DNA from 4 places in the Streptomyces syringium genome. Region 4 is predicted to be linked to each of the others. Evidence: riboswitches for the same ligand, from Rfam matches in the RefSeq annotation. Region 4 holds a riboswitch; each other region holds the start of a gene.
The links. A riboswitch is a leader RNA that binds a small molecule or an ion and turns the genes downstream of it on or off. The one in region 4 is predicted to bind cobalamin.

Region 1 (7,631 bases), 590 kb from region 4:
ACTTGGACGGTGCCGCCGCTGACCTCCTTGAGATAACGGCCGGTGCCGCTGATCGTGCCGCCGGTGCCGATGCAGGACACCAGGTGGGTGATGCGCCCCTCGGTCTGCCGCCAGATCTTCGGCCCCGTCGTCAGATAGTGCGCCTCGGGGTTGGCGGGATTGTCGTACTGGGCGGCGAGCCAGCCTCCCGGCGTCTCCTCGGCGATGCGGGCCGCGGTATTGACCGGGTGGTCCGGGTGCTCGCGCGGCAGGCCGCCGGGCCTCATCACGACCTCGGCGCCGAAGGCCCGCAGGGTGGCGACCTTCTCGCCGCCGGCCCGGTCCGAGAGGACCAGCACGGCGCGGTAGCCCTTCCGGGCGGCCACCAGCGCGAGCCCGATCCCGGTGTTGCCGGAGGTGGCCTCGACGATCGTGCCGCCCGGCCGCAGCAGCCCGTCCCGCTCGGCCTGCTCGACCATGCGCAGGCCGATGCGGTCCTTGGAGCTGCCACCGACGCTCAGGTACTCCAGCTTGGCGTAGACGGCGGAGGCCGACCGTGCGGCGTCGCCGGTTGTACGCAGCCGGACCAGCGGCGTGCCGCCGACGAGATCGAGCACGGACTCGTGGACATCCATCCCGGCACCCTTACCAAGCGGCGCCCCGGGCAAACGGCGTCCCGACGGTATGCATGCGCGCCGTTACGTGCTGTGTGGAGGTGGGGGGCGGGATGTGAGGCCGCTCATGGGACCCAGATCACTTACGAACCCGGGTAGTGGACTCCAGATTCGGACATTTGGGTGTGAAGTGGGGTGGTGGGTGGGGTGTGCGGGGGTGTGTTGTTCGGGGGTGGGGTAGTAGGTCACACCTTTGCCAGCGGCTTTTCGGGCCGCTAACAATTGCCGAGTCGCATGGCGCCGTCGATCGAGACACGGCGCTTTCTTCGCGCCGATCCGGCCAGTGCGACTCACGCGATTGGAAGAGGTTCAGCCAGCATGCGCTCCACCACCACCGGTACCGCCCGTCTGACCACGGCCCACAAGCTCTCCGCCGCCGGCCTGACCGCTGCCGCGGGCGCTGCCGCCCTGGCCTTCGCCGTCACCCCCGGCCAGGCCGCCGAGACCCCCTCCATCGCTGTGAAGCCCGTCGCGTGGACCACCACCGACCTCGGCGCCCACGACCACACCGCGCAGCAGTCCGACACCGCCGCCGCGAAGGCCAAGACCCAGGCCAAGGCCGCGACCGACGCCGCTGACGCGAAGAAGAAGGCCGACGCCGCCGCGAAGGCCAAGGCCGACAAGACCCGCGCCGAGAAGCAGGCCGCCAGCCGCTCCGAGGCCCGCACCCCCGTGAAGCCCGCCGCCCCCGCCAAGCCGGCGGCCCCCGCGAAGCCTGCGGCTCCGGTGAAGAAGGCGTATGCCGACAATCTCGACGGGTGGATCAAGGAGTCCCTGGACATCCTGAAGTCCAAGAACATCCCCGCCAGCTACGAGGGCATCAAGCGCAACGTGATGCGCGAGTCGACCGGCAACCCCCGCGCGATCAACGACTGGGACATCAACGCCGCCAACGGCGTCCCCTCCAAGGGCCTGCTCCAGATCATCGACCCGACCTTCAAGGCCTACCACGTCGAGGGCACCTCCTGGGACCCCTACGACCCGGTCGCCAACATCACCGCCTCCTGCAACTACGCCGCCGACAAGTACGGCTCCATGGACAACGTCAACTCCGCCTACTAAGGGAGTCGACACCGCACGCCGAAGGGCGGCAGCACCCCACCCGGTGCCGCCGCCCTTCGGCGTATCCCCAAGCGGCCCGGGCCCCTCAGCCCCGGCCGTGACCCGGGCCCCTCAGCCCCGGCCGTGACCCGGGCCCCTCAGCCCCGGTCGTCTGTGTGGCCCCGCCCCCGCCCCGCCCCCGCCGTGGCCTAGTGGAACTGCTCCTCCTCCGTGGAGCCGCGCAGCGCGAGCGTCTCCGCGGCGGGGTTGAGCGCCGTGCTGACCTGGTCGAAGTAGCCCGTGCCGACCTCGCGCTGGTGCTTCACGGCGGTGAAGCCGTGCCGCTGGTCGGCGAACTCCCGCTCCTGGAGCTCCACGTAGGCGGGCATGCCGTGCTCCGCGTAGCCCCGGGCCAGGTCGAACATGCCGTGGTTGAGGGAGTGGAAACCGGCCAGGGTGATGAACTGGAAGCGGTAGCCCATCGCCCCCAGCTCGCGCTGGAACTTGGCGATCTGGTCGTCGTCCAGCGCGGCCCGCCAGTTGAAGGACGGCGAGCAGTTGTAGGCGAGCATCTGCTCGGGGTACTCGGCGTGGACGGCCTCGGCGAACTCGCGCGCCTGCGCCAGGTCGGGGGTGCCGGTCTCCATCCACAGCAGGTCCGCGTACGGCGCGTAGGCGAGGCCCCGGGAGATCACGGGGCCCATGCCGGGCTCGACGCGGTAGAAGCCCTCGGCGGTGCGCTCGCCGGTGCAGAAGCGGGCGTCGCGCTCGTCGACGTCGGTGGTCAGGAGATTGGCGGCGAGCGCGTCCGTACGGGCCACGATCAGGGTCGGCACATCGGCGATGTCGGCGGCGAGGCGGGCCGCGTTGAGGGTGCGGATGTGCTGGGAGGTGGGCACCAGGACCTTGCCGCCGAGGTGGCCGCACTTCTTCTCGGACGCGAGCTGGTCCTCGTAGTGGATGCCGGCCGCGCCCGCCGCGATCATCGCCTTGGTCAGCTCGAAGGCGTTCAGCGGGCCGCCGAAGCCGGCCTCGGCGTCGGCCACGATCGGGACCAGCCAGTCGACGTCCGCGCCGTCACCCTCGGCGGTGGCGATCTGGTCGGCGCGCAGCAGTGCGTTGTTGATGCGGCGCACCACGGTCGGTACGGAGTTGGCGGGGTACAGGCTCTGGTCGGGGTAGGTGTGCCCGGCCTGGTTGGCGTCGGCGGCGACCTGCCAGCCGGACAGGTAGACGGCCTGCAGTCCGGCCTTGACCATCTGCACGGCCTGGCCGCCGGTCAGCGCGCCGAGCGCGTGGATGTAGTCACGCTCGTGGAGCTGACGCCACAGCCGCTCGGCGCCGCGCCGGGCCAGGGTGTGCTCCTCCCGGACGGTGCCGCTCAGCCGCACCACGTCCTCGGCGCCGTACGAGCGCCGCACGCCCTGCCAGCGCGGGTCCGTCGCCCACCGCTGTGCCAGCTCCTCGGCCGTCGTCGTCCCTGTCTGCGCCATGACCGTCTCCCAGTGTCGCCGTGTCGCGTCGATCCCGCGTCGATCCCGCGTCGAAGCCGCTCGGGCTTCTGCCAAGAATGCGAAGGGAAGTGCTTCCCCTGGTAAGTGCGGCCCGCCGTGCCCCCATCGAGCGGGCAATGTTGAGATCCGGGGGCTCCGGCGGGCCGTGCTAAGACTCTGGCAGTGGCACTCGGTGCCATCAACCATGGCGGGCTGCCAAGTTCTGTGAATCTTCCCGAGCATGTTTGCCAACCTTGCCAAGGTCTCCTGTCCACAAGCCGCTTGCTCCCGGCTAGGGTGGCCGCACGGAGCCGGGGGCGGCCGAAGGGGCCTGGTGAGCAAGAACATGAGCAAGGCATGAGCAAGACATACGCGGGGGTGCGGCTGCGGCGGCTGCGCGAGGAACGGCGGCTCAGCCAGGCCCACATGGCCCGGATGCTCGCCATCTCACCCAGCTACCTCAATCAGATGGAGCACGACTCCCGCCCGCTCACCGTGCCCGTACTGCTGCGGCTCACCGAGGCGTTCGGCGTGGACCCCGGCTTCTTCTCCGAGCGTGACACCGGCCGTGTCCTGGCCGACCTGCGCGAAGCCCTCGCCGACGAGGTGGCCGCCGCCCGCGTCTCTCCCGCCGATCTGTCGGAACTCGCCTCCCGGCTGCCCGCCGTGGCGGCGGTGCTGCTCGACCTGGGCCGGCGCAACCAGGTCCTGACCGAGCGGCTCGCGGAGGTCGCCGAGCGCCGCGGCACCGACGACCCGGACCTGCCGCGCTCCCCGCACGAGGAGATCCGCGAGTTCTTCTACCGCCGGCAGAACTACCTCCACACCGTCGACACCGCCGCCGAGGAACTGGCCGCCGAGATCGGTATCCGGCCCGGCGAGGTGCTGCCGGCCCTGGCCGCCCGGCTCGCCGAACGCCACGGGGTCCGTATCGCCGCCGACGCCGACCGCCTCCACACCTACGACCCCGGTGCGCGGGTGCTGCACCTGTCGAACCGGCTGCGCCCCGGCCAGCAGGCCTTCCGGATGGCGACGCAGCTCGCCCTGCTCGAATACGACGGGGAACTCACCCGGCTCGCCTCGGAGGACTACGAGGAGGGCTCGGCCGTCCGGCCGCTGGCCCGGATCGGCATCGCCAACTACGTCGCCGCCGCGCTGATCCTGCCGTACCGGGAGTTCCACGCCGCGGCGGAGGAGCTGCGGTACGACATCGAGCGGCTCGCCGACCGCTTCGGGCTCGGCTACGAGACCGTCTGCCACCGGCTCAGCACGCTGCAGCGCCCGCGGCTGCGCGGGGTGCCCTTCTCGTTCGTACGGGTCGACCGCGCGGGCAACATGTCCAAACGGCAGTCGGCCACCGGCTTCCACTTCTCCCGGGCCGGCGGCACCTGCCCGCTGTGGAACGTCTACGAGGCGTTCGCCTCTCCCGGCCGCATCCATGTGCAGATCGCGGCCATGCCGGACGGGCAGCGCCATCTGTGGACCGCCCGCACCGTCACCCGGCACCGGGGCGGCTGGGGCGAGCCCGGCAAGACCTTCGCCATCGGGCTCGGCTGCGAGATCCGCCACGCCTCCCGGCTCGTCTACTCCGACGGGCTCGATCTCGACAACGCCTCGGCCGCCACCCCCATCGGCATGGGCTGCCGGATCTGCGAACGCCTGGACTGCCCGCAGCGGGCCGTCCCGCCGCTCGGCCGGCCCCTGGCCGTCGACGAGAACCGCAGCACCTTCGTGCCGTACCCGGTACTGGACACCGGGCCTCGCTGACACACCGGGGCCAGGAGAAGCCAGCAGACCCTGGACTTACTAGGACGTCCAACTATATGTTCGGGGGACAAGGTCCGCGGTGCAGGGAAGCCGGTGTGAAACCGGCACGGTCCCGCCACTGTGACCGGGGAGTCCGTCCTCGCGGTACACGCCACTGACGAGCGGGATGTCGGGAAGGCACGGGGACGCGCGCTGATCCGGGAGTCAGGATACCGGCCGCGGAACGTTCCGTGTTGTCCACGAGGATGGAGCAGACACGCATGGCACCGGTCCGTACCCACGACCCTGGTGATCCGGCGCGGCGAGCGGCTGCACCCGCTTCCTGACGGCTCTTCGCCCTTCGCGTCCCGCGACCCGTCGGCGGCCCGCGCGCAACTCGCGCCCGCCGCCCGATGCTTCGCGCCATCTTCGGATCTCACCTGACGAGAGCAGGCTCTCCCATGGTCCGTGAACTCACCCATTTCATCGGCGGCAGGCACACCCCGGGAACATCGGGTGCCTACGGCGATGTGTACGACCCCAACACCGGCGCCGTGCAGGCCCGGGTACCCCTGGCGAACCGGGCCGAGACGGAGGCGGCCGTCGCCGACGCCGCCGAGGCCCAGCGGGAGTGGGGCGAGTGGAACCCGCAGCGCCGGGCCCGCGTCCTGCTGCGCTTCCTCCGGCTCGTCGAGGGCGAGAAGGACTCCCTCGCCCGGCTGCTGTCGTCCGAGCACGGCAAGACGGTCCCCGACGCGCTCGGCGACATCCAGCGCGGTCTGGAGGTGGTGGAGTTCGCGGCCGGCATTCCGCACCTGCTCAAGGGCGACTTCTCCGACAACGCCGGGACCGGCATCGATGTGCACTCCCTGCGCCGCCCGATCGGCGTGACGGCGGGCATCACCCCGTTCAACTTCCCCGCGATGATCCCGCTGTGGAAGGCCGCCCCGGCCATCGCCTGCGGCAACTCCTTCGTCCTCAAGCCCTCCGAGCGCGACCCGTCCGTCCCGCTCCGGCTCGCCGAGCTGTTCCTGGAGGCGGGCCTGCCGCCCGGCGTGCTCAACGTCGTCAACGGCGGCAAGGAAACCGTCGACACCCTGCTCGAGGACCCGCGGGTGCAGGCGCTCGGCTTCGTCGGCTCGACCCCGGTCGCCGCCCGCATCTACGCCACGGCCGCCGCCCACGGCAAGCGGGCCCAGTGCTTCGGCGGCGCCAAGAACCATCTGATCGTGATGCCGGACGCCGACCTCGACCAGGCCGTCGACGCCCTGATCGGCGCGGGCTACGGCTCGGCCGGGGAGCGCTGCATGGCGATCTCCGTCGCCGTGCCCGTCGGCGAGGACACCGCCGACGCGCTGGTCGCCCGCCTCAAGGAGCGGATCGGCACCCTGCGGATCGGCCGGTCCGACGACCCGGACGCCGACTTCGGCCCCCTCGTCGGCCGCGACGCCGTCGACCGGGTCACCGGCTATGTGGACCTCGGAGTGGAGGAGGGCGCCGAACTCGTCGTGGACGGGCGCGGCTTCACCCTCGCCGGGCACGAGAACGGCTTCTTCGCCGGTGCCTCCCTCTTCGACCGGGTCACCCCGGACATGCGGATCCACCAGGAGGAGATCTTCGGGCCCGTCCTGTCGGTGGTCCGCGCGGCGGACTACGAGCACGCGCTGCGGCTGCCCTCCGAGCACGCCTTCGGCAACGGCGTCGCGATCTTCACCCGCGACGGGGACACCGCCCGCGACTTCACCCGCCGTGTGGACACCGGCATGATCGGCGTCAATGTGCCGATCCCCGTGCCGGTCGCCTACCACACCTTCGGCGGCTGGAAGCGGTCCGGTTTCGGCGATCTGGGCCAGCACGGCCCGGACGCCATCCGCTTCTACACCCGCACCAAGACCGTCACCTCGCGCTGGCCCTCCGGGGTCAAGGAGGGCGCGAGCTTCACCATCCCCACGATGGGATGAGCGCCATGACGACAGGCCTCACCGAGGAGCAGCTCGCGCTGGCCGGGACGACGCTGGACTTCGCCCGGGAACACCTCGCCCCGCACGCCGTCGCCTGGGACCAGGACAAACACTTCCCCGTCGACGTGCTGCGCAAGGCCGCGGGGCTCGGGCTCGGCGGCGTCTACGTAAGCGAGGCCGCGGGTGGTTCCGGACTCACCCGCGCGGACGGAGTGCTGATCTTCGAGGTGCTGGCCACCGGCTGCCCCTCGATCGCCGGCTATCTCTCCATCCACAACATGGTCGGCTGGATGATCGACCGCTACGGGGACGAGGCCCAGCGCGCCCGTTGGCTGCCCGGGCTGTGCTCGATGGACACCCTCGGCAGCTACTGCCTGACCGAGCCGGGCGCCGGCTCCGACGCCGCCGCGCTGCGCACCCGGGCCGTACGCGACGGGGACTGCTACGTCCTGACCGGCGTGAAGCAGTTCATCTCCGGCGCCGGTGCCGCCGAGGTGTACATCGTCATGGCGCGCACGGGCGGGGAGGGACCGGGCGGTATCTCCGCGTTCGTCGTCGAACGGGACGACCCCGGGCTGTCCTTCGGTCCGGACGAGAAGAAGATGGGCTGGAACGCCCAGCCCACCCGCCAGGTCGTCCTGGACGGTGTCCGCCTTCCGGCCGGCCGCCGGCTCGGCGCCGAGGGCGACGGCTTCCGCATCGCCATGAACGGGCTCAACGGCGGCAGGCTCGGCATC
Region 2 (7,631 bases), 6.7 Mb from region 4:
CGGCCCGGTGCGGGGCTGCGGTTCCAGGCCATCGTCGACCAGGGCATCGACAGGTCCGCCGGCGAGGTGATCTCGGCCGGGCCGAGCGCGGCGGTGTCCAGAGCCTCGCGGTGCCGGGCGAAGACCCGCTCGACGTAGCGGTGACCGGTGTCGGCCCCGATCACCAGATGGAGCCGGCCGGGACAGCGGTGCGCCTCCCAGGAGGCGGCGAGGTAGGCGGCGCCCGTGGACAGGCCGGCGAACACCGCGTGCTCGCGCAGCAGGGCCACGGCTCCCGCCATGGCGTGGTGGAAGTCCATCCAGTGGATCGCGTCGTACAGATGGTGGCGGACGTTGTCGAAGACGATCGAGGAGCCGATGCCGGCGATGATCGCCTCCGGATCGTGGTGGTCCTCGCTGCCGAAGGTGACGCTCCCGAAGGGCTGCAGACCGATCAGACGGACCGACGGGTCACGCTGCCGCAGATGCTCGGCCAGCCCGCCCGTGGAGGCGCCCGACCCGATCCCCCCGACGACGGTCAGCGGCCGGTCCGGGAACGCGGCGGCGACGGTGTCCGCGAACTCCCGGTAGCCGAGATAGTGGATGTCGTCGTGGTACTGACGCATCCAGTGGACGTCGGGACGCTCCGCCAGGATCTGCCGCACCCGCGCCACGCGCAGCTCCTGGTCGAGTTTGAGGTTCTTCGACGGGGCGACCTGCTCGACGGTGGCGCCGAGGATCTCCAACTGGGCACGGGTGGTGGCGTCGACGGTGGTGGAGGCGACGATGTGGCAGCGCATGCCGTAGCGGTGACAGGCCAGCGCCAGTGCCTGGGCGTAGATCCCGCTGGAGCTGTCGACGAGGGTCTGCCCGGGCCGGACCGTGCCCCGGTCGAGGAGCCGTCGCACCGCGGCCAGCGCGGAGTAGATCTTCATCGATTCGAAGCGGGCCAGGACCATGCCGTCGGACAGTCGGACCAGGTGCGGGGACTTGAGAGCGTCGGCGATATGGGCGTGTATCACCCGTAGCCTCCTTGGGCGAATGAGCACTGGTGGCCGAGCGTGTGGAAGAAGCCGGACAGTTCGTCCTTGAGCGAGGGGGAGGGGCGGCGGGCGAAGAGGTAGCCGACGAGGCAGCCGGTGTGCGCGACGAACACACCGTCCGCCCCGAACTCCTCGCGGTGTGCCAGCACGGTCTCGAACGTGGCTTTGGGCAGCACCTCCTGGGAGAGAGCGGCGTCGGCCGTCGCGGAACGGGCGACGGCCGCCGGATCGGCTGCCGAGAACCCCTTGAGCAGATCGGTCAGGCAGCGCTCGTATTCCGCCGACCGCCGCCGGTAGTGCCGCAGCAGCAGCGGCGTCACCACGGCGGTGTCGACGGTGCCGGGCTCCGTGATGAACGCGGTGTGGAAGCCGATGGCGGTTCCCAGGCGGCGGACGACACGGTGCCGGTCACTGAGATACAGCGCGAACTCGTCGAGGAAGACACTGTCCGCGCGTTCGATCGCGGACAGCACCTCGATCACCGCACGCAGGTCGTACGGCAGCGAGAAGACCCGGAACAGACAGCGCAGCGTCGCCACGATGTCGGCGGTGGAACTGGCCATGCCCACACCGACCCGGAGGTCGGAATGGGCACTCCACCGGCCCGGCGGCAGGGTCAGGCCGTAGCGCTCCAGGAACAGCCCGGCGGCCCGAGCCGTCTTCTCGCCCGCCGGGAGGGCACCCGGGGGTCCGGCACCCCGGGTGAAATGCACCCAGGAGTGCCGGTCGACGGGGAACGAGACGAGCGCGATGCGTTGCTCGCCCCCGTGCCGGAGCGGCCCCTGGAACAGCTCCCCCAGGGTGCCGTGGCACACCCCCGAGAAGGTCCGCCCGTCCCGCGCACACGGAACGCGGAGCGTGGGCCCGCCGGTGATGGCCCGATCGGTCTGCGGCGCCTTCCCGGCCGCCGTCCGGGAGGGCGAGGCGGGGGCACGCCCCTGCCCGGAGGACGTCACCGAGGCGGCCTGGGGGCAGGGCGGTGAGGGCCATCGGTCACCAGGACACTCCTTCGCGCGTCGCCGGGATCCCGGGACCGCTGAGGGCACGCGAAGGAACAGCGGACGCCGCCCGGCAAGAGCGCGATGCCCGCCTGTACCCGCCGGCCCACCCTCGAGGCCACCGTGATCAGCGCGTGCGGGCCGCACGCGCGCAGTGGGCAGGTTTCGGACTCGTGGGCCCGCGAGGTCGCACGCGACCTCGCGCCTACCGGCCGTCGCTTCCCGGATCCGGTCTCCCGGCCCGGTGCCGATGACGACGTTCGTTCCCACTCACCGCTGCGGGGCAGTCCCGGACTTCCACCGGGTTCCCTCTTACGCCGCGGCTGCCAGGCGGACAGCGCGAACCGACTGCGTCCCCAGAGTAAAGGGACGGACGCGTGTGCGACAGGGGGCCTGACGGTCCCACCGGGGTTGCCGTGAAAGGGACTTGGGGCGAAGGGCGCCTGGAGACGACCCCTCGTGTCCACCGACCGGTGGACACGAAGTTCAACCGGTCGAGGCTCATGGCGGCGGCACCCCGGCGATCAGCATGTACGGCATGACGACTTTCCCTGTACGCATGGCTCGTTGGAGCGCCGGACACCCGTGGCGCGCCATAGCCGGCTGGTTCCTCTTCGTCGCCCTGTGTCTCGGCACCGGGATCTCGGTGGGCGGCAACGCCGCCACCAGTGAGGACTTCCGCGTCGGCGAAGCGGGCCGGGCGGAGGCCATGGCGGCCGGGGGCGGTCTGCAACAAAGGCCCGTGGAGCGCGTGCTGATTTCCGCGAAGCCGGGCACGGGCACGCTCGACCGGGCCGCGGCGGACACTGCCGCGCGGGACATCACCGCCCGGATGCGCAAACTCCCCGAAGTCGGCGCCGTGGCCGCGCCCGTGCGCTCGGCCGACGGCAGAGCGGTCCGGGTCGACGTGACCATGAAGGGCCCCGAGCTCGACGGCAAGAAGCACGTGGACCCCCTGCGGGCGCAGACCGCCGCGGTGCAGGCCGCACACCCCGGGCTGCGCGTGGAGGAGACCGGCAGCCCCTCCATCAGCAAGGGCGTCGAGAAGCTGCGGGGAGACGATCTCTCCCGCACGGAGCTCATCGCGCTGCCCGTCACCCTGATCACCCTGTTGTTCGTCTTCCGCTCCGTGGCGATGGCCACCGTGCCGCTGCTGCTGGCGCTCTCCTCGATCGCCGCCGCCATCGGCCTGTCGATGCCGGCCTCGCACGCCTTCCCCGACGCCGGCGTCGGCACCAACGTCATCCTGCTGATCGGCCTGGCCGTCGGCGTCGACTACACCCTCTTCTACCTCAAGCGCGAACGGGAGGAACGCGCCCGGGCAGGCGGCCGGCTCAGCTCGCAGGCCGTGGTGGAACTCGCCGCGGCCACATCCGGACGGGCCGTCGTGCTCTCCGGGCTCGCCGTCGCCGTCTCCAGCGCGACGCTGTACCTGGTGGACGACGTCATCTTCTCCTCGATCGCCACGGGCGCGATCGTCGTCACCCTGGTCGCCGTGGTCAGCTCGCTCACCGTGCTGCCCGCGCTGCTGGCCACCTTCGGTGAGCGGGCGGAGCGCCGCGCGCTGCGCAAGGCCGCCCGCGCGGCCGGGCGCGGCACCGCACAGCCGACGCACCCCCCGCAGCCGAAGGCCCGTGCCGGCCGGATCACCGGGGCCGTACTGCGCGCCACGAGCAGGCGTCCGGCCGCCACCCTGACGGTCGCCGTCCTCGCGACCCTCGCCCTGGCCGCCCCGCTACTGGACCTCGAGCTGACCGACATGGGCCGCGAGACCCACTCCCGCTCCATCCCCGCCATGCGGACGTACGACCGGCTCAACCACGCCTTCCCGGAACTGAAGTCCATGCACCAGGTCGTCGTACGCGCCGAGCCGGCCCTCGCCGGCGAGGTGACCGGCGCGCTGCGCGCACTGGCCCGCCGCGCCGAAGCCGACCCGGCGCTCGCCGGCACGGCGGAACTGCGCACCTCACCCGACCGGCGCGTCAGCCTCCTGGAACTGCCCGTACCGCACCACGTGAGCTCCGACGCGGCGCAGACGTCCCTCGAACGCCTCCGCCAGAGGTACGTGCCGGCCACCGTCGGCCAGGTGACCGGCGCCCGGACCGCGGTGACCGGGGACGTCGCCCGCTACGCCGACTACCCCGAGCACCAGAGGCAGAAGCTGCCGATCGTCATCGGGTCCCTGCTCCTGGTGACCTTCGCCATGACGGTGTGGGCGTTCCGCTCACTCGTCCTCGGCCTCGTCGGCGTGGCACTGAACCTGCTCTCGGCCGCCGCCTCGCTCGGTCTGCTGGTGCTGGTCTTCCAAGACGAATGGGCCGAGAGCCTGCTCGACTTCACCTCCACCGGCTCGGTCGGCTCCCGGGTACCGCTGTTCCTGTTCGTGATCCTCTTCGGTCTGTCGATGGACTACCAGGTGTTCGTCATCACCCGGATCCGGGAGGGAGTGCTCCGCGGTGTGCCGACCCGGCAGGCCGTACTCGACGGCATCGGCGGCTCGGCGAGTGTGGTGACCAGCGCCGCCTTCGTGATGGTGACCGTGTTCGCCAGCTTCGTGCCCCTGCACATCATGGAGATGAAACAGATCGGCTTCAGCCTGGCGGTGGCCGTACTGATCGACGCCTTCGTCATCCGCATCGTCATCCTGCCCGCCCTCATGCTGCTGCTCGGCGACAGGTGCTGGTGGCCGTCGCGGAACGGACGCGGAGCACACCACGTCGTCCCGGCCGGGCGCCCGCTCGAAAACGTAGGCTGACCAGCATGAAGCAACGGCCACAGCCCAACGACCGGTTCTGGATACCGACGCTCCACCGGTGGTACACCGTCGCCTGGGTGCTCCTCGGACTGGCGCCCTCCGTCATCGGCGTGCGGAACGATTCCGGAGCGGCCAAATACTGGTCGCTGGCGCTGCTGGCCGTGATCTCCCTCGGCTACGCCACCCTGCGCCTCTTCCCGGACAACGCCGTGGTGCGTCCGCACGTCCAGCTGTGGGTCCTCACCCTCGGTGTGGGGGCGATGGCCGGTCTGCCGGGCGGGGGCGCGGCGCTGTTCATCGTGTCCCTGCCGCAATTCTGGATGTTCGCCGCGGGCCCGGTATCCGCCATTGCCTACAGCGGCGCCGCCGTTGGGGCGGCCGTGACCGCCCGGACCGTTCGGCACATGGAACTCCTCACGGGCAACGTCGCCTTCACCGTCCTCGGCTACGCCGCCGGTGTGCTCGTCGGGCTGCTGGTGCACCGCATCGTGCAGCAGAGTGACGAACGCGCCCGCCGACTGAACACCGAGCTGGAGAACGCCCACCACCAACTGGTCGAGGCCCACCAGCGGCAAGGCGCCGCGGAGGAGAGGGAACGGCTCGCTCGGGACATCCACGACACCCTCGCCCAGGGTTTCGCGTCCATCATCGTGCTCGCCGAAGCGGCCCGGTCCGGTCTCGGCACCGACCTGGGCAAGAGCGCCCAACAGCTGCTCTCGATCGAGCACACCGCCCGCGAGAACCTCGCCGAGGCGCGCGTCCTCGTCGGCTCCGCACCCCAGAGCGGCGTCGCCCCCGGCTCGGTCGCCCGCACCCTGCGCCGCACCCTGGACCGGTTCGCCGAGGACACCGGCCTCACGGTCGACGCGGAGCTGCCGGACGTCGAATGCGACCAGCAGACCCGCATCGCACTCCTGCGCTGCACCCAGGAGTCACTGGCCAACATACGCAAACACGCGGCCGCCTCCACGGCGGGCGTCGTCCTCACCGACCACGGCCACGGCCTGGAACTGGAGATCACCGACGACGGCCGCGGCTTCGTCGTCGCGGACTCCCGAGGCTTCGGCCTCGACGGCATGCGCAAGCGGCTGGCCGAACTCGGCGGCGAACTCACCGTCACCAGCTCCGTCGGCGACGGCACCCGCGTCCTCGCCATGGTCCCCACGAACGGTCAGGTGTGACATGACGGCCGTGACAGCGACAGCAGGAAAGCTCCGCATCATCGTGGTGGACGATCACACGGTGATGCGCGCCGGCGTGGTCGCCCTGCTGGCCTCGGAGCCCGCCATCGACATCGTCGGCGAGGCGGGCGACGGCCGGGAGGCCGTCGAGCTCGCCCGGCGCCTCCAACCCGACGTGGCGCTGATCGACCTGCGCATGCCGGTCCTCGACGGGGTGGCCGCCACCACGGAAATCGTGGCGGGCCGGACCGGGACGCGCGTACTGATCCTGACGACCTACGACACCGACGCCGAGATCGAGCGCGCGGTCGAGGCGGGCGCCATCGGTTACCTCCTCAAGGACACCACGCGCGAGCAACTCGTCGACGCCATCCGCTCCGCCGCCCGGGGCGAGACCGTCCTGGCCCCCCGGGTCGCGCAACGGCTCATGGCCAGAATGCGGCAACCCGCCCTGGTCGCCCTGACCTCACGCGAGCGGGACGTGCTGAACGCGGTCGCCGACGGCCTGTCCAACGCCGACATCGGCAAACGGCTGGTCATCGCGGAAGCCACGGTGAAGACGCACCTGCTGCGTGTCTTCGCGAAGCTCGAGGTGAGCGACCGCACGCACGCGGTGGTCACAGCCCTCGAACGCGGCCTGATCACCCGCCCGGAACGCGGGTAGCTCCGCAGCGGCGGTGGTGTGACCTACTCCCGCTCGGCCACCGCGCGTTCCGCCGCGCTCCTTTCGATACAGAACTCGTTACCGGCCGGATCCGTGAAGACCACCCAGCCGCTGCCGTTCGGCTGGCGCCGGTCGTCGACGATGGCCGCGCCGAGCGCCGACACCCGCTGCACTTCCTCATCCCGCGGCTGGTCGGGTTGCAGGTCGAGGTGTACCCGGTTCTTCAGCGTTTTCGCCTCGGGTACCCGCATGAACAGCAGGGTCGGCTGACCGGCGGGCGCCTCCAGGACGACTTCGTCGTCGCCCGGTTCAGCCTGCGGATCGACCGGGTGCCCGATGACCCTGCTCCAGAACTCGGCCAGCTCGTAGGGCTCGTGCGGCTCGGCGCAGTCGAAGGTGATGTGCCGGAAGAGGGATGTCACTCGATCTCCTCGTGTTGTCACGCTCGCGAAGTTCCTCGTCGGACTGTACCGGGCAGGCCGGGGCGGTCGGCCGAGTTTTCTGCCCCCTTCAGGCCGGCCGTGTGGGTACCGCGCAGGCGTCGGCAATAGCGGCGGTGTCCCAGTAGAAGGGGCGGACCTCGACGATTCGACCGTCCCTGACCGTGATCGTCTGCAGGATGGGGAAGGCGAGCTCGCGGCCCGTAGCGCGAGCGCGCGCCTGTACCTGGGTGAGCACCACCGCGGTCTCGCCGGTGGCGAGAAACGTCTGATCCACCATGTCGAACGACTCCCACACATCGCTCATCGCGAGGAAGAACCGCGTGAGACCCGCGTGCCCACGCCACGTTCCGCCATAGGGGAGCGCCTCGGCTTGATGCAGTACGACATCGGACGCGAAGTATGGAGCGAGGAGATCGAAGGGCGCCTCGCCGGGGCCGCCGGCTGCCAGGTACTTCGCCTCGGCTTCGTACATGCCGGTGAGGACAGTCATCGAGTCGGTCGTGGCTGGTTTCGTCATACCCGCCAGTGTGATCAGTGGAGCCGGAGGTTACCGGCGGCCATCGGACAT
Region 3 (7,631 bases), 6.7 Mb from region 4:
GTGTACGCCTCGAACATCGCCACCGCTCTGGGGCTCGGCCTGGCGGTGGACTACGGCATCCTGGTGGTCTCACGCTTTCGCGAGGAATCCGCGGCCGGCGCCCCTCCGCGGGATGCCATCGCTCGCAGCGTCCGCACGGCGGGCAGCTCCGTCGTCGTCTCGGCGAGCATCGTGCTGGTATCCATTTCCGCCTTGCTGCTCTTCCCCTTCCTGTTCCTGCGCTCGGCCGCCTGGGCCGCGATCGCGGTGGTGGTCTTCTCCGCAGCGGCGTCCGTGACCGTGGTCCCGGCCCTGCTGGCGCTCCTCGGACGGCACATCGACCGGTTCGACCTGTTCGCTCGCCTCCGCAGGCACGGCGCTTTCGGCCCCGAAGGAAGCCAGGGCTGGCGCCGAGTGGCTCTGGCCGTCACCCGACGGCCTGTCGCAGCCGCACTCGCCGGCACCTGCGTGCTGGCCGCGCTGTCCCTGCCCGCATGGCATGTCACCCTTGGCCCGGACAGCGCTGACGATCTCCCCCAGCACAGCAGGACCCGTACGGCAGCTGTGGCGATCCGTCATGACTTCGCCTCGGCACCGGAGCGAGAACTGCTCGTCGGCCTTCCGCGAGGGACACCGCCCGAGGACGTCGAGGGCTACGCCCGTAGCGTGTCGGCGCTGCCCCAGGCGGCCGCCGTCCGCACCCTCACCGGTCACTCCCCGGGCGGCCCGGTGCTGGTCGTCACTTCACGTTCCGACCCTGGGGCGGAGGAATCGGCGGCCCTGGTACAGCGGCTGCGCACTCTTCCTGCCCACGGTCATGTCCTCGTCGCCGGGGAGGCGGCGCAGGCGGTGGACACCCTGTCCGCCATTCGGCGTGCTTCACCCTGGTGCTGTGGCCTCATTGCGGCTGCGACGTTCGTGCTCATGGCGCTGTTCACCCGCAGCTTGCTGGTACCGCTCAAGGCCGTGGTGGTGGCGGTGGCAAGCCTGACGGCGACGCTGGGCTGTCTGGTGTACGTGTTCCAGGACGGGCACCTGCGGGATGTCGTCGGTGACTTCCACGTCCCCGGGTACCTCTTCGCCACGACGACCGTCTTCCTGCTGGCGACCGCCTACGCGCTGTCGGTGGATTACGAGGTCTTCATCGTCGCGCGTATCAAGGAGGAGTATCTCGCGTCAGGTGACAACACCTCGGCTGTCGTCGTGGGAATGCAGCGAACAGGCCGACTGGTCACGGCAGCGTCTCTTGTCTTCGCCGCCGCCATGGCCGGACCCGCGACCTCTGAGGTCGCCTCGCTCAAACTGACCGGGGTGGGACTGGCTCTGGCTGTCCTGGTGGACGCCGTGGTGGTGCGGGGGGCTCTGGTGCCCGGTCTGATGACTCTCGCGGGCCAGGCGAACTGGTGGTTGCCGGGAGGCAGGCGAGCGGTGTCAGGAATGCCGAAGGGGCGCGGACGCCGCCCCTGACCGGGGCCGCCCGCACCCCTCAGCGGGCGGCCCCCGGATGCCTCGCAGGCTCCCGTCAACACAAGCCACGCGGACCGGAATCGGTGATCCTGGGACACGGCAGGCCCCCGCGCGGAAGGATCGGCGTATGAGTCCTGACGCGGCATCCGCTTCCGGCAGTCAAGAGGGCGTACGCGAGCCCGACGGTCCTCGGCGTCGCGGCGGGCCCGCGCTGAAGGCCGACGCACGGTCCGCCGTACCCGATGTCTGCGCCGCCTTGGCCGTCACCGCGACCGTGTTCCTGTTCCTCTTCGCGCGCGTGCGCTCGGGGGAGTCCTCGACGGTCGCGGTCATGCCCTTCATGAAGGACGCCGGCGCCTACTGGATGTATTTCCTCAGCCAGGCGTTCGGCTGGTCGGGACTGCTGTGGGCCTGGATCACGATCATGCTCGGGCTGCTCCTCTCCGGTCCCCGGCCCGGCCGGCTGCCGATCTCCAGGGCCGGGCTCGAACGCTGGCACCGTGTCACCAGCCTCACCACCCTGGCGCTGATGGTCGCCCACGCCTTGATGTTCGCGGCGGAACTCGTGCGCTACAAAGCGGAATCGACGTGGACCGAGCGCTTCTGGGAAGCGTTCGTGGACACCTTCGTGCCCGGCGGATACTCCTCGGGAACCGGTCGGCTCGCCATCCCCATCGGGCAGGGAGCCCTCTATCTCGCCATCCCCCTGGGCCTGCTCTTCTACGTCCGGCACCGTATAGGCCCGCACACCTGGCGCAGGCTGCACCGCTTCATCGTCGTCGTCTACGTCCTCAGCGTCTGGCACACCCTGCTGTACGGCACCAACGTCTGGTACGCCGAGTGGCCGCGCACCGCGCTGTGGCTGCTGCAACTCCCCGTCGCCGCGCTGCTCCTGCTCCGGCTGCTGCGCCCCGCCCGCCGCGCCGAACGGCTCACGTGGCCCGGCCGGCGCGGAGGCGGCACCGACCGGCCGTCTCCGCCCCGGCTCCCGGCATGGGCAGCCCGGGTGGCGGGCCGGGTCGCGGTCGGCGCGGTGCTCGTGGGCCTCGTCGCCGTGGTCGCCTCGGGTCACGACGGCGGCCGGGAACGCCCCGCACCCGCCCCCTCGCCGCAGGCGCCGCACGACCACGGCTCGGACTGACGCCCGTCGATGGCCGCGGCCGGCTTCTCGGCCACCACCACGTCCCCGCCCGATGCCGTCTCCTCGGGGAAGAAGGTGACGTGGGGCGCGCCGGTCCTGGGATGGAGGGTGACCTCTCCCGTCACTCCGTAGACCTCGGCGAGCAGCCGGGCGGTGAGCACCTCCCGGGGCGGCCCCGATGCCGCCACCGCGCCGTCCCGCAGCACGTAGAGGCGGTCGCAGTAGTAGGCGGCCAGGTTGAGATCGTGGAGCGCGACCAGGGCCGTGGTGGGCAGTCGGCGCAGGAGCCCCAGCACCTGCATCTGATGCCGGATGTCCAGGTGGTTGGTCGGCTCGTCGAGAACCAGGAGAGTGGGCTGCTGGGCCAGTGCCCGCGCGATCAGTACGCGCTGTCGCTCGCCCCCCGAGAGCCGGCCGAAGGGGCGGTCCGACAGCTCCGTCGCGTCGACCCGTGCCAGTGCGGAATCCACCAGCCGGGTGTCCTCGGCGGTGTCCCCGTCGAGCAGACGTTTGTGGGGAGTGCGCCCCATGGCCACCACGTCGCGCACCACCAGATCGAAATCGGCGCCGGGCTCCTGCACCACCGCCGCCAGCGTGCGTGCCAGCCGCCGTACGGGCAGCTGCCAGGCGTCCGCCCCGTCGACGATCACCCGCCCGGTGTCGGGGCGCAGCACCCGGTAGACGGTGCGCAACAAGCTCGACTTGCCGCTGCCGTTGGGCCCCACCACCCCGACCACCTCACCGGGGGCGGCGTTCACGGACACGTCGTGGATGAGGCGGTGTGCCCCGGCGGTGACCGTGAGGCCCTCCACGCACAGTTCGGTCGCGCTCATTCCACCCCCTGGCCGGTGCCCCGCCGGGCGTCCCGGCGCATCAGCCACAGGAAGAAGGGGCCACCGCACAGGGCGGTCAGCACCCCGACCGGAATCTCCTGCGGTGCGGCGACCGTACGGGCCGTGATGTCGGCCCACACCAGGAAGACGGCCCCCGCCAGAGCAGCCGCCGGCAGGACGCGACGGTGGTCCCCGCCGACGAAGAGACGAACGATGTGCGGCAGCATGAGCCCGACGAAGCCGATGGGCCCGGCCGCCGCCACCAGGACACCGGTGACGAGGGAGAGCAGCACGAACATCCGGCCGCGGAACCGCGCCACATCCAGCCCCATGGTGGTGGCAGCCTCCTCGCCCGCCAGCAACAGATTGAGCGACCGGGCCCGCAGGATCAGCACCGCGACGGCCACCAGCAGTGCGCCCGCCGGCAGCCAGAGGGTGTCCCACCGCACTCCGCCGAGGCCCCCGAGTGTCCAGGCGAGCACCTCGCGGGCCTGGTTGCCACGGTCGGCGGTCAGCAGCACGAGGTCGGTCAGGGCGGTCGCGACGGCGGCGACGGCGACTCCGGACAGCACCAGCCGGACGGAGGTGATCCGACCGGTGGCCCGGGCGGTCGCGTACACCAGCAGCAGGGTGAGCAGGGCTCCCGCGAAGGCGGACACCGACAGCGACAGCGTGCCGAACAGGGTCACACCGGAAACGATGACCAGGACCGCCCCCAGCGAGGCGCCCGAGGACACGCCCAGCAGATACGGGTCCGCGAGCGGATTGCGGACCAGGGCCTGCATGGCCGTGCCGACCACCGCGAGCCCGGAGCCGGTCACCGCGCCGAGCAGTACCCGGGGAGCCCGGGCGTCGAGGACGATGGTCTCGCGCGCCCGGGTCCAGGCCGGCTCCGGCCACGGCGCCCCCACGCGGTGGGCGACGATGCCCCACACCTCACCGGGCGGCACGTTCACCGAGCCGATGGTCAGCCCGGCCGTCACCGAGACCAGCAGGAGAGCGCCGAGAAGCACCAGGACCAGCGGATAGGGCACCTTGCGCCGTCCGCGCGGTGGCATCCGGACCGTCCTGGAGCGCCGGGATGCCGTGTCGGCCGTGTCCGCCACGGCCGACGGACGGGCCGTCACCGGAACCGCTCGGGATGCAGTCGGCGGGCCAGATCCTCCACCGCGTAGGGGGGCCGCACACCGACCAGGGTCGAGGTCAGCGGCAGTACCGTGAACCGCTGGTTCTTGACGGCGGGCACGTCGGCGAGGGCGGGGTGGGACAGGAGGAACTTCTTCTTCTGCTCGACACTGCCCGAACCGCGGTAGTCGTAGATGGCGATGACCTCGGGTTTGCGCTCGACGACCTGCTCCCAGGAGACGTCACCGAAGACCTCGTCGAGGTCGCCGAACACGTTGCGCCCTCCGGCCAGCCGGATGATCTCCGTGCCCAGGCTCTTGCCGCCTGCCGTGAAGGCCGCCTTGTCCCCGCTGTCGTAGACGAACACCGGCACCGGCCGGCTGCCTTCGACCGCTTCGGTCGTCCTGGCGACGCGTTCCTCGAGGCGCGTCACGAGGTCGTCGGCCCTGCCCTGGATGCCGAAGATCCGGCCGATGGTACGGACCTCCTCGTAGGCGTCCGCCATGGCCACGCGGCCTTTGCCGCAGTACTCGCGGTTGAGATAGGTGTCGATGCCCGCCTCGGCGAACACCTTGCGGGATCGCCCCTCCTTCTCCGCGAAGGCGGAACCGTAGCCGCCGTACACGAAGTCGGGCTCGGCGTCCACGACGGTCTCGAAGGACGGCTCCTTCTTCGCCAGCTCGGGAATCCGGCCGAAGTCGCGGCGGTGCTCGGGCAGCACCGCGGAGTCGGGGAACGACGTGCCGACCATCGCCTTCTTCAGCCCGAGAGCGAGCATCAGCTCGGCCGGGTGCTGGTGGATGGTCACCACCCGGGCGGGTGGCTTCCGATAGGTGGTCCGGGTGCCGCAATTGTCGATGGTGACGGGAAACCCCTTCGCCCGCGGGGCCGTGGCCCGGTCGTCCGCAGGGTCCGTCGCTCCGCAGCCTGCCAGGAAGCTCGTGGCAAGGACCGAAGCCAACGCACAACGGATGATCCGCCGACGGGTGGGGGACGAAAAGGAAAGACGGTGGATGCCGTCGTACATGTGATGCCTCCTGCGGAGTCCGCGCTCCTCGGACAGCCCTCGCGACGGGACAGTGTCCTGACTCCCGGAGCGACGTCCCCTGGCCTCCGACCGCTCTCGCGGTGGTCTCCCCCAGAGGTATCGCTTCCCGGTCACAGTGGCGGGACCGTGCCGGATTCACACCGGCTTCCTGATTCCCCGTCGCGACGATGACCCGGTGATATTACGAGTGGCGGGCGAGGCGGGAAAGGGCGCACGATCGATCAATTCGCGCCCCCCTCCGCCTCATTCAGCCCTGACGGGAGGCGCGAAGGATCAGTCGTTCGGCGTCCTGGTCGTAGGGCCGGCCGTCGAAGCCACCGAAGATCTCGACCTCTTCGAAGCCGGCCTCCTCGGCCATCGCCCGCAGTTCGACCGCGCTGTACACGAACCAGACCAGGCTCGCCCGGCGAACGCGGTCCCCGCGGACCAGCACCCAGTCGCTGCGCAGCCGGGCCCAGTCGTCGAGCACGGTGTCGGTCTGCACCAGCAGATCACCGCCCCGGTGGACGACCTTCGGCGGCACGACCTTACGGGCCAGGAGCTCCTTGCCCGCCACGTCCAGCAGCAGACGGCCACCGGGTTCCAGACAAGCACGCATGTTGCGCAACACCCGCATGTTGGCGGCGTGTTCCTCGAAGTACCCGAACGATGTGAACATGTTGAGCACGACGTCGTAGGCCTCCGGCTCGACGTGGTGCAGCGCGTCGGTCCGGACGAACCGGGCCTTCGCCCCCGCCGCCCCGCAGAACTCCCGCGCCCGCTCCAGCATCGCGGGACTGCGGTCCACGCCGGTGACGTGGTGGCCGCGACGCGCCAGCGGAACGGTGAACACACCCGGGCCGCAGCACAGGTCCAGGACACGGGCCCCGGGAGTGAAGGCCAACAGGGGAGAGGAGTCGAGAAGTTCCTCCGCCTGGCTGTAGCGCTGTTCGGAGAAGAGAAAGTCGTAGAACTCGGTCCAGAACTCGTCGTCCTCGAACCCGTCCGTCCGTGTCATCAGGAACCGGCCTTCCTTCGCGTCGTCGAGTCGATCGGTTTCCCCGCACCCGGTGCCGTGCGCACCGCGAGCAGCAGGGGCGGGAGAAGCAGACACTGAGCCGCGGCCGCCAGCCAGAACCAGCCGGTCTCCCCGGCGTCGAGGCCGAGACCGTAGAGCTGCCCGCCGAGAATCCCGCTCGCGCACGCGCCGAGGCCGGCCGCGAGACGCTGCTGCCCGAACACGACGGCATCGGAGCGCGGACTGCGGCGCAAGGCCTCCAAGTCGTTCTTCAGGAACAACACGATGTCACCGAAGGTGATCAGCGCGCCGCCCAGCAGCAGCGCCGTCCTGGTGCCGGCCGACAGGACCGCCATTCCGGCGGCGAGCGCGAGGAAGCCCCCCACCAGCGCCCGCCGGTACGGCATCCGGCGGATCCGGCCGGAGGCCAGTGGCTGGACCACGATGACCAGGACGAAGCAGGTGAGCAGCACCAGGCTGTAGAACTCGCTGGACGCCCGCTCCACCGCGAACACGGCCAGATAGTGCTGGAAGTGGAAGTACAGATAGAAGGCCAGCAGATTGGCCGCGAACGGCAGCGGTGCCACTCCCGAGAGCAGGCCCCTGCTCACCGGGAGACCATCGGCCTTCCCCGGGTCCGCGCCGACGGCTCCGCCCGCCGGCCCCACCGGGGTCCTCTCCGTGGGCAGCAGCGCGTGGCCGGCCGTCACGCCCAGGAACAGGGCTGTCGTCGCGAGGAACAGCCAGCCGGGTGAGGACAGCACGAACGGGCCGGCGATCAGTGGTCCGACCGCCATGCCCGCGTTGAGCGCCGCGTTCCCGGCCGACAGGAACATCGGCCGCCGCTCGTCGTCCACGCCGCGCACCAGATAGGCCTTGTTGGCGGGGAGATACAGCGCCGCACCGCAACAGGTGAGGATCAGCGCGCCCACGACGAGCGGCGGCCAGCGCAACGCCAGCAGCAGACCCACGAAGCCCGCCGTACGTACCGTCAGGGCCCACACCATGGTGCGCCGCAGGCCGATACGGTCCGCGAGCGCC
Region 4 (7,631 bases):
GCATCAGCCCGAGCACGCCGGGAGGCAGGTCGAGCTCCCGCACGAGGAACACCGTCTGCACGGACATCAGCATCGCGGAGAAGAAGTTCGCGACCCCGGTGGCACAGGCGATCATGCGCAGGACGGGGTGGCGGAGGACGAACACGAGGCCCTCCGCGACCTGGGCCCGCAGCGGGACGCCCACGACGGGCGCGGGCTGTGGCTCGCGGGCGCGGATCCCGCGCAGGAAGAGCGCCGAGACGAGGTAGCCGATCGCGTCGGCCAGCAGGGCGACGGGTGCCCCGAGCAGTTGCACCAGGGCGCCGCCCAGCCCCGGCCCCGCGACCTGGGCGGACGAACGGGCCGTCTCCAGCGCGCCGTTGCCCGCGACCAGCTGCTCCCGGGGGAGCAGGCCGGGCAGGTAGCTCTGGTGCGCGATGTCGAAGAACACGGTGGCCACACCGGTGATGAGGGCGGCCACGTACAGCTGCGCCATGGTCAGTGCCCCGGCCCATGCCGCGAGCGGCAGGCTCAGCATCGTCACGGCCCGTACGACGTCGGTGCGGATGAGCAGGGGCAGCCGCCGCATCCGGTCCACCCAGGCTCCGGCGGGCAGCCCGACGAGGAGGAACGCCGCGGTCTCGGCGGCGGTCAGCAGCCCGACCTCCATGGGCGAGGCGTCGAGCTCGATGACGGCCACCAACGGCAGTGCCACGACGGTCACTTGAGCGCCGACCTGGCTCACCGCTGCCCCGGAGAGCAGTAATCGGAAGTCGTAGTTCCGTAAGAGCCCTGAGCACACGGGCTTCACTGACGAGGACATTTGGCAGACATTTGGTGATGAGGGTGGGCACAGTCAAAATGATCCGGGCACTTCCGGCCAGTTTTGTTCGTAATGCGGACAACTCGTGGTGACGTTGGGGCGAAAGGTTTCACACCGTTGTTTGAACGTCACCCAGGGTGGCCTGCGGCGGAAGGGTTTTCTGCGGTTCTGGTGCGCCAAGGGAGGCCTGATGTTCGAATGTCCGATAGTCGGTGCCGTGCCCGGGGTGGATCGGTTCAAAGTGGTGACACTCGGGCGGCTTTGAGATAAGCGGCCATGAAACAGGCGGCGCCCTACAGCTCCAGGTCCGCCTGCACCGGCAGATGATCGCTGGGGAACTGCCCGCCCTGCTGGAAGACGTTGATGGCCGCGCGCCGGGTCCGTACCCGGGGCGAGGTGAGGATCCAGTCGATGCGGTCGCCGTCCGGCACGAGCGGCCGGTAGCCGTGGAAGGTCGCGTACTGCGCCCCGCGCTGATCGGCCGTGTCCCAGGAGTCCACGAGCGAACCCTGTTCGAGCATCGTGTCGTAGACGGGGTTGCCGTGTGCGGGGACGTTGAAATCGCCGGTGACGATCCGGGGCAGGGCCGGATCCAGACCGCGCAGCCGGGTGGTGATCAGCGCGGCGGAGCGCTCGCGCGCGTTCTGATGGGCGTGGTCGAGATGGGTGTTGAGGGCGTAGCACTCGCCCCCGGTGAGCAGATCGCGGAACCGGACCCAGGTGACCATCCGGATCACAGTGTTGCCCCAGGTCGCGGAGCCGATCAGATACGGGGTGTCGGAGAGCCAGAAGTGGTCGTACGCGACGGGGGCGAGCCGCCGCACGTCGTGGAAGACGGCGGTGAACTCATCGCGGCTGCCTCCCGCGCGGCCCGTGCCGACCCAGGCGTAGCGCGGCCCGAGATCGTCGGCGATGTCGCGCAGCTGCGCGTACAACCCCTCCTGGGTGCCGAGGAGATGAGGGCGCTCGTGGCGCAGCAGCGTGCGCATGACGGGCCGCCGATCGGCCCAGGTGTTCGGCGGGGTGTCGGAGGCGTAGCGGAGGTTGAAGCTCATCACCCGCAGCGGACTCCGGCCGCCACCACCCCCGACGGGCCCGGCCGCGGCCGACGCGGCCACGGCCCGCAGCGCGGTGCGGCGGTCGAAAGGAGCGTGCGCGAAGGCGGTCACGGCGACTCCAGGGTCCGGGCGGGGTCCGGGCGTACCGGAGATTCTCATGCGTCACATGGACCGCCCGCAACGGTGCCGTGGGCGGCGGGTGCGGCCGCCGCGGCGGTGACCACCGGGGTGCCGCACGCCCGTGCCTCCAGGGCGGACAGGCCCCGCCCGGGCCGCCGCCCGGCACGTCGGGCCGGGCGTCCACGCCGTGCCGGGTCGGCACGCGCGGAGTGTCCACCGGCGGATACCGGCCACGCGTCAAGATCGAATCCTTGCGCGGATTCCCCTACCGGTCCTTCCGCATTGTGTCTAGGGTGGGGGACGCAGCTGGTTCGCCCCGCCCGCCAGGCGGGAGCGTCGCAAGAGGGAACCCGGTGGAAATCCGGGACTGCCCCGCAGCGGTGAGTGGGAACGACCGCCGTCATACGCACTGGACGCCCACGCGTCCGGGAAGCGACGGCCAGTAGGTGCCCGGCGGCCCCAAGGCCCCAGGGCGCGCCCGCGAGTCCGAAGACCTGCCACTGCCCGCGCGCCACCCGCGTGCGGTGATCTCGGTGGCCCCGAGGGAGGGCCGGCGGTGGCAGGCAGGTGTGCCCAGCGCGCCCGCCCTCTTCGTCGTCCCTTCGCGCCCGGGTCCGCCGTGGTCATTCCGCGACTCGCGAAGGAGAGTTCCGTGACCGACCGCAACACCACCCCGCCCTCCCGGGCCACCGTCCACGGCTACCCCCGGCAGGGCCAGTCCCGTGAGCTGAAGAAGGCCATCGAGGGCTACTGGGCGGGCCGCGTCACCGCCGACGCCCTGCACACCACCGCCGCCACTCTGCGCCGCGCCGCCTGGCGCCGGTTGACGGAGGCCGGCGTGGACGAGGTGCCCACCGGCGACTTCTCGCTCTACGACCACGTCCTGGACACCACGGTCATGGTCGGCGCCATCCCCGAGCGGCACCGCGCCGCCGTCCGGGACAACGCCCTGGACGGCTACTTCGCCATGGCCCGCGGCACCCAGGAGGCCCCGCCGCTGGAGATGACGAAGTGGTTCGACACCAACTACCACTACCTCGTCCCCGAACTGGGCCCGGACACCGTCTTCACCGCCGACCCCGCCAAGCCGCTCGGCGAGCTGCGCGAGGCCCTCGCCCTCGGCCACACGGCCCGCCCCGTCCTGGTCGGCCCGGTCACCTACCTGCTCCTCGCCAAGCCCGCCCCCGGCGCCCCGGCCGACTTCCAGCCCCTCACCCTCCTCGACCGGCTGCTCCCCGTGTACGCCCGGGTGCTGGCCGAGCTGCGGGCCGCGGGCGCCGAGTGGGTCCAGCTCGACGAGCCCGCGCTCGTCCAGGACCAGTCGCCGGCCGTCCTCAGCGCCGCCACCCGCGCCTACCGCGACCTGGGCGCGCTCGCCGACCGGCCCCGGATCCTGGCCGCCACCTACTTCGACCGCCTCGGTGACGCCCTGCCCGTCCTCGCCAAGTCACCCGTCGAGGGACTGGCCCTGGACTTCACCGGCCCCGCCGCCGCCAACCTCGAAGCCCTCGCCGCGGCCGGCGGCGTGCCGGGCAAGCGCCTCGTCGCCGGCGTCGTCGACGGACGCAACATCTGGATCAACGACCTCGAACACTCGCTGGCCACCCTCGCCACCCTCCTCGGCCTCGCCGGCCGGGTGGACGTGGCCCCCTCCTGCTCGTTGCTGCACGTCCCGCTCGACGCCACCGCCGAACGCGACGTGGACCCCCAGGTCGCCCGCTGGCTCGCCTTCGCCCGCCAGAAGACCGAGGAGATCGTCACCCTCGCCCGCGGACTGAACGAGGGCACGGACGTCATCGCCCCGCAGCTCGCCGCCAACCGCTCCGCCCGCGCCTCCCGCGCCGCCTCGGCCCTGACCCACGACCCGGCCGTCCGGGCCCGTGCCGCGGCCGTCACCGAGCGGGACACCCGCCGCCCGCAGCCGTACTCCGAGCGGACCGCCGCCCAGCGGGCCCGGCTGGGTCTGCCGCTGCTGCCCACCACCACCATCGGCTCGTTCCCGCAGACCACCGAGCTGCGTACCGCCCGCGCCGATCTGCGCGCGGGACGGATCGACGCCGCCGGCTACGACGAGCGCATCGCCGCCGAGATCCGCGACGTCCTCGCCTTCCAGGAGAAGGCCGGGCTGGACGTCCTCGTCCACGGCGAGCCCGAACGCAACGACATGGTCCAGTACTTCGCGGAGCGGCTCACCGGCTACCTCGCCACCCAGCACGGCTGGGTGCAGTCCTACGGCACCCGCTACGTCCGCCCGCCGATCCTGGCCGGCGACATCTCCCGCCCCGAGCCCATGACCGTGGCCTGGACGAGCTACGCCCAGTCGCAGACCGAGCGCCCGGTCAAGGGCATGCTCACCGGCCCCGTCACCATGCTTGCCTGGTCCTTCGTCCGCGACGACCAGCCGCTCGCCGACACCGCCCGCCAGGTCGCCCTGGCCCTGCGCGACGAGGTCTCCGACCTGGAGGCCGCCGGGACCGCCGTCATCCAGGTCGACGAGCCCGCGCTGCGCGAGACGCTGCCGCTGCGCACCGCCGACCGGCCCGGCTATCTGGCCTGGGCGACCGAGGCGTTCCGGCTGACCACCGCGGGCGTCCGGGCGGACACCCAGATCCACACGCATATGTGCTACGCCGAGTTCGGCGTCATCATCGGTGCCATCGAGGAGCTGGACGCCGACGTCATCAGCCTGGAGGCGGCCCGCTCGCACATGCAGGTCGCCGACGAACTCGCCGTGGCCGGATACGGACATGAGGTGGGCCCGGGCGTCTACGACATCCACTCGCCCCGGGTGCCGGGCGTCGAGGAGACCGCCGGCCTGCTGCGCAAGGGGCTCGGTGCCATTCCCGCCGAGCGTTTGTGGGTCAACCCCGACTGCGGCCTGAAGACACGGGGCTGGAGCGAGGTCCGTGACTCCCTGGAGCATCTGGTCCGGGCGGCCCGGCAGGTGCGGGCCGAGCTGACCGGCGCCGACATGCGCTGACGCCGGTCGCCCTCCGCCCTGATCAGGGGGTGACAGCGGGCGTGGCCCCGGCACCGAGGTGCCGGGGCCACGCCCGCTGTTCACGGCCAATCCCGCTCAAGTGGCCCAAATCGCAACGGACTCTCATGATTGACTGCCCCCACCGGTCATGCCCCCACAGGAGAGGACGGCCACGATGAGCAGGCGCCCCGAGCCGCGTCGAATGATCATCGGTGGGGAGGAGGCGGTGGTGGTGGCCCCCGAGGAGTACGAGCGCCTGGCGACCACCCGCAGACAGGTGGGCGCGCAGGGCGCCCGTATCCGCGTCCTCAAGCACGAACTCCAGCATGCCCTGGCCCTGTTGACGGCCGTCGAGTCCTTACTGGCCGACGTCCCGCACGGCCGTCCGGGGCCGCCCTTCGACGGCGGGGGCGGCGGTGACGCCGGTCATCCGGCGGCCTCCTGCGTCCGCTGCGGGCTGCTGGAGCTGATCCACCGGAGGCCGTCGGCCGGGACGCGGGGCGGGCTGACCGCCCTGTGAGCCCCGGTGCGCCCCGGTGCCGGTTCATCAGGCCGGTGGTGCCGGCTCCGGGGTGAGCGGGCGGCCGCAGCGCAGGTTCCAGCGTCCGGCCCGGCCGGTGAGTTCGGTCAGCGACAGCGGGGGCACGTCGAGCCGCCAGAAGAGCCGCGGGGACAGCCCCAGCGCGTGCACGACCGCCGCGCGGACCACCGCGGGTTCCACGACGGCGAGCAGCCGGCCGTCGTCGTCGGTCCGCCCGTCCAGCCAGGAGCCGACCCGGCCGACGAGGTCCAGCAGCGACTCGCCGCCGTGCGGCGCGGCGCCGGGGTCCGCCAACCAGGCGGCCACCGCCTCGGGTTCGGCCGTGGACAGCTCGGCCAGCCCCCGCCCGCGCCAGCCGCCCACCTCGAGGTCCCGCAGCTCGGGCACGGGGGCGGGGGACAGGCCGAGCGCGGCGGCCGTCCCGTGGCAGCGCGGGGAAGGGGCGCAGAGGGCGGCCGACATCCGGGGCAGACCGCCGGCGGCGGCGCGGGTCTGCCGGGCCCCGGCGTCGTCGAGCGGGGACCCGTCGTCGAAACGGGCCTCGCGCAGTGCGGCACTCATCGCCGGTGAGAGCAGCGTCACACGTACGGTCATGGTCCTCAACTCTCCTCCCGGGCGGGCCCGGTCGGCCCGCGCCCAGCAGACCACGAGGGGGCGAGCGGGGCGCGCGCGGGGGTGCGCCTCCGCACGCCGTAGCGCCCCGGTCGCGTACACGGTACGGTCGCGTGTACATGACGACGGTGTGACGGAAGTCCGGTGAGAACCCGGCACGGTCGCGCCACTGTGTACCCGGCGAACGCCCCCGATCCACGCGGGGCGCTGGCAGGGAAGTCAGACCCGGCACCGTCGTTGACAGCACCACGATCGGGACGCGTGTTCCCCAGGAGGTTTTGCCATGGCCCAGTCAGCCGCCCCCGCGACCGGTACCCCCGCCGTACCGGCGATCACCCCGATCTCCCTGAAGGAGATCGCCCCGTGGACGCTCTTCTTCGGGATCCTCGCGCTGATCCTGCTGTACTTCGTCGGCGCCGAGCAGGGCGCCACCGCCCTGATCTCCGGTGAGGGTGTCCACGAGTGGGTGCACGACGGCCGTCATCTGCTCGGCTTCCCCTGCCACTGAGAGACCAGGGGTCAAGAGCTCGTGAACTCCATTTCCGTACGGGCCCTGCTCGTACGCGGCATGCTCGCCGGCCTCGCCGCCGGCGCGCTGGCGCTGCTCACGGCCTATCTGCTCGGGGAATCCCGGGTGGATGCGGCCATCGCCTTCGAAGAGGCGCACAGCCACGACCACGGCGGCGGTGAGGAGCTGGTCAGCCGCTCCCTGCAGTCGACCGCGGGGCTGGCCACCGGCATCCTCGTCTACGGGGTCGCACTGGGCGGTATCGCCGCCCTGGTGTACTGCTATGCGCTGGGCCGCGTCGGCCGTTTCGGCCCGCGCGCGACGGCCGCACTGGTCGCGCTCGGCGCGTTCGTCGCTGTCTATCTGGTGCCGTTCCTGAAGTATCCGGCGAACCCGCCCGCCGTGGGCGACCCGGACACCCTGGACCAGCGCACCGCGCTGTTCTTCCTGATGATCGCGCTCAGTGTGCTGCTCACCGTGGGCACGGTGATCCTGGGCAAGCGGCTGGTTCCCCGCCTGGGCCATTGGTACGCGAGTGTCGTGGCGGGCGCCGCCTTCCTGGTGGTGGTGGGGATCGCCTTCGCGTTCCTGCCCTCGGGCGAGAACGTGCCGGAGGGCTTCCCCGCCGTGCTGCTGTGGCAGTTCCGTCTCGCCACGCTGGCCGTCCAGTTCGTCCTGTGGGCCGGTTTCGGCCTGCTCTTCGGTCACCTCGCGGAGCGCCTGCTCCTCGCCAAGGCGGGGGACCGGCAGGGCGACGAGGCGGCGTCGAGGACGGTCACCGCGGCGAACTGAGCGCGCGGAGCGCACGCCGGAAACACCCCACCTGTCCCGTGGGTCCGGAAAGGGCACGCCCCTGCCGGTCCACGGGACAGTCGCGTTCGGTGCGTCGTCCGGGTGGAGACTGCGCGCCCGCTCAGGTGTCAGTCCCGGCGCAACAGCATGTCGATGATCGAGTCGAGGTGGTGGGCCCGCCCCTGGCCCGGCGGTAGGGCCTCCGGGACGGCGTTGAC

Region 1: it holds a riboswitch for cobalamin, as region 4 does, so the genes downstream of both, JO379_RS28490 (CoA-acylating methylmalonate-semialdehyde dehydrogenase) here and metE (5-methyltetrahydropteroyltriglutamate--homocysteine S-methyltransferase) in region 4, are expected to answer to the same signal.
Region 2: it holds a riboswitch for cobalamin, as region 4 does, so the genes downstream of both, JO379_RS01860 (GHMP family kinase ATP-binding protein) here and metE (5-methyltetrahydropteroyltriglutamate--homocysteine S-methyltransferase) in region 4, are expected to answer to the same signal.
Region 3: it holds a riboswitch for cobalamin, as region 4 does, so the genes downstream of both, JO379_RS01885 (ABC transporter substrate-binding protein) here and metE (5-methyltetrahydropteroyltriglutamate--homocysteine S-methyltransferase) in region 4, are expected to answer to the same signal.

Annotation. Positions count from the first base shown of each region.
Region 1 is NZ_JAGIOH010000001.1:6,480,026-6,487,656, forward strand. It holds partial or broken gene JO379_RS34240 (pyridoxal-phosphate dependent enzyme) at 1-614, opposite strand, end outside; gene JO379_RS28475 (transglycosylase SLT domain-containing protein) at 972-1,715, shown strand; gene aceA (isocitrate lyase) at 1,904-3,187, opposite strand; gene JO379_RS28485 (short-chain fatty acyl-CoA regulator family protein) at 3,545-4,954, shown strand; cobalamin riboswitch at 5,015-5,189, shown strand; gene JO379_RS28490 (CoA-acylating methylmalonate-semialdehyde dehydrogenase) at 5,395-6,894, shown strand; gene JO379_RS28495 (acyl-CoA dehydrogenase family protein) at 6,891-7,631, shown strand, end outside.
Region 2 is NZ_JAGIOH010000001.1:390,372-398,002, reverse strand. It holds gene JO379_RS01865 (cysteine synthase family protein) at 1-1,001, opposite strand, end outside; gene JO379_RS01860 (GHMP family kinase ATP-binding protein) at 998-1,837, opposite strand; cobalamin riboswitch at 2,161-2,384, opposite strand; gene JO379_RS01855 (MMPL family transporter) at 2,559-4,775, shown strand; gene JO379_RS01850 (sensor histidine kinase) at 4,781-5,956, shown strand; gene JO379_RS01845 (response regulator) at 5,958-6,620, shown strand; gene JO379_RS01840 (VOC family protein) at 6,644-7,042, opposite strand; gene JO379_RS01835 (nuclear transport factor 2 family protein) at 7,131-7,580, opposite strand.
Region 3 is NZ_JAGIOH010000001.1:399,480-407,110, reverse strand. It holds gene JO379_RS01905 (MMPL family transporter) at 1-1,446, shown strand, start outside; gene JO379_RS01900 (ferric reductase-like transmembrane domain-containing protein) at 1,574-2,587, shown strand; gene JO379_RS01895 (ABC transporter ATP-binding protein) at 2,515-3,420, opposite strand; gene JO379_RS01890 (FecCD family ABC transporter permease) at 3,417-4,478, opposite strand; gene JO379_RS01885 (ABC transporter substrate-binding protein) at 4,544-5,572, opposite strand; cobalamin riboswitch at 5,603-5,785, opposite strand; gene JO379_RS01880 (class I SAM-dependent methyltransferase) at 5,841-6,590, opposite strand; gene JO379_RS01875 (MFS transporter) at 6,590-7,631, opposite strand, start outside.
Region 4 is NZ_JAGIOH010000001.1:7,074,795-7,082,425, forward strand. It holds gene JO379_RS30710 (MFS transporter) at 1-802, opposite strand, end outside; gene JO379_RS30715 (endonuclease/exonuclease/phosphatase family protein) at 1,096-1,971, opposite strand; cobalamin riboswitch at 2,288-2,480, shown strand; gene metE (5-methyltetrahydropteroyltriglutamate--homocysteine S-methyltransferase) at 2,633-4,960, shown strand; gene JO379_RS30725 (hypothetical protein) at 5,136-5,480, shown strand; gene JO379_RS30730 (histidine phosphatase family protein) at 5,508-6,095, opposite strand; gene JO379_RS30735 (CbtB domain-containing protein) at 6,397-6,621, shown strand; gene JO379_RS30740 (CbtA family protein) at 6,643-7,413, shown strand; gene JO379_RS30745 (TetR/AcrR family transcriptional regulator) at 7,542-7,631, opposite strand, start outside.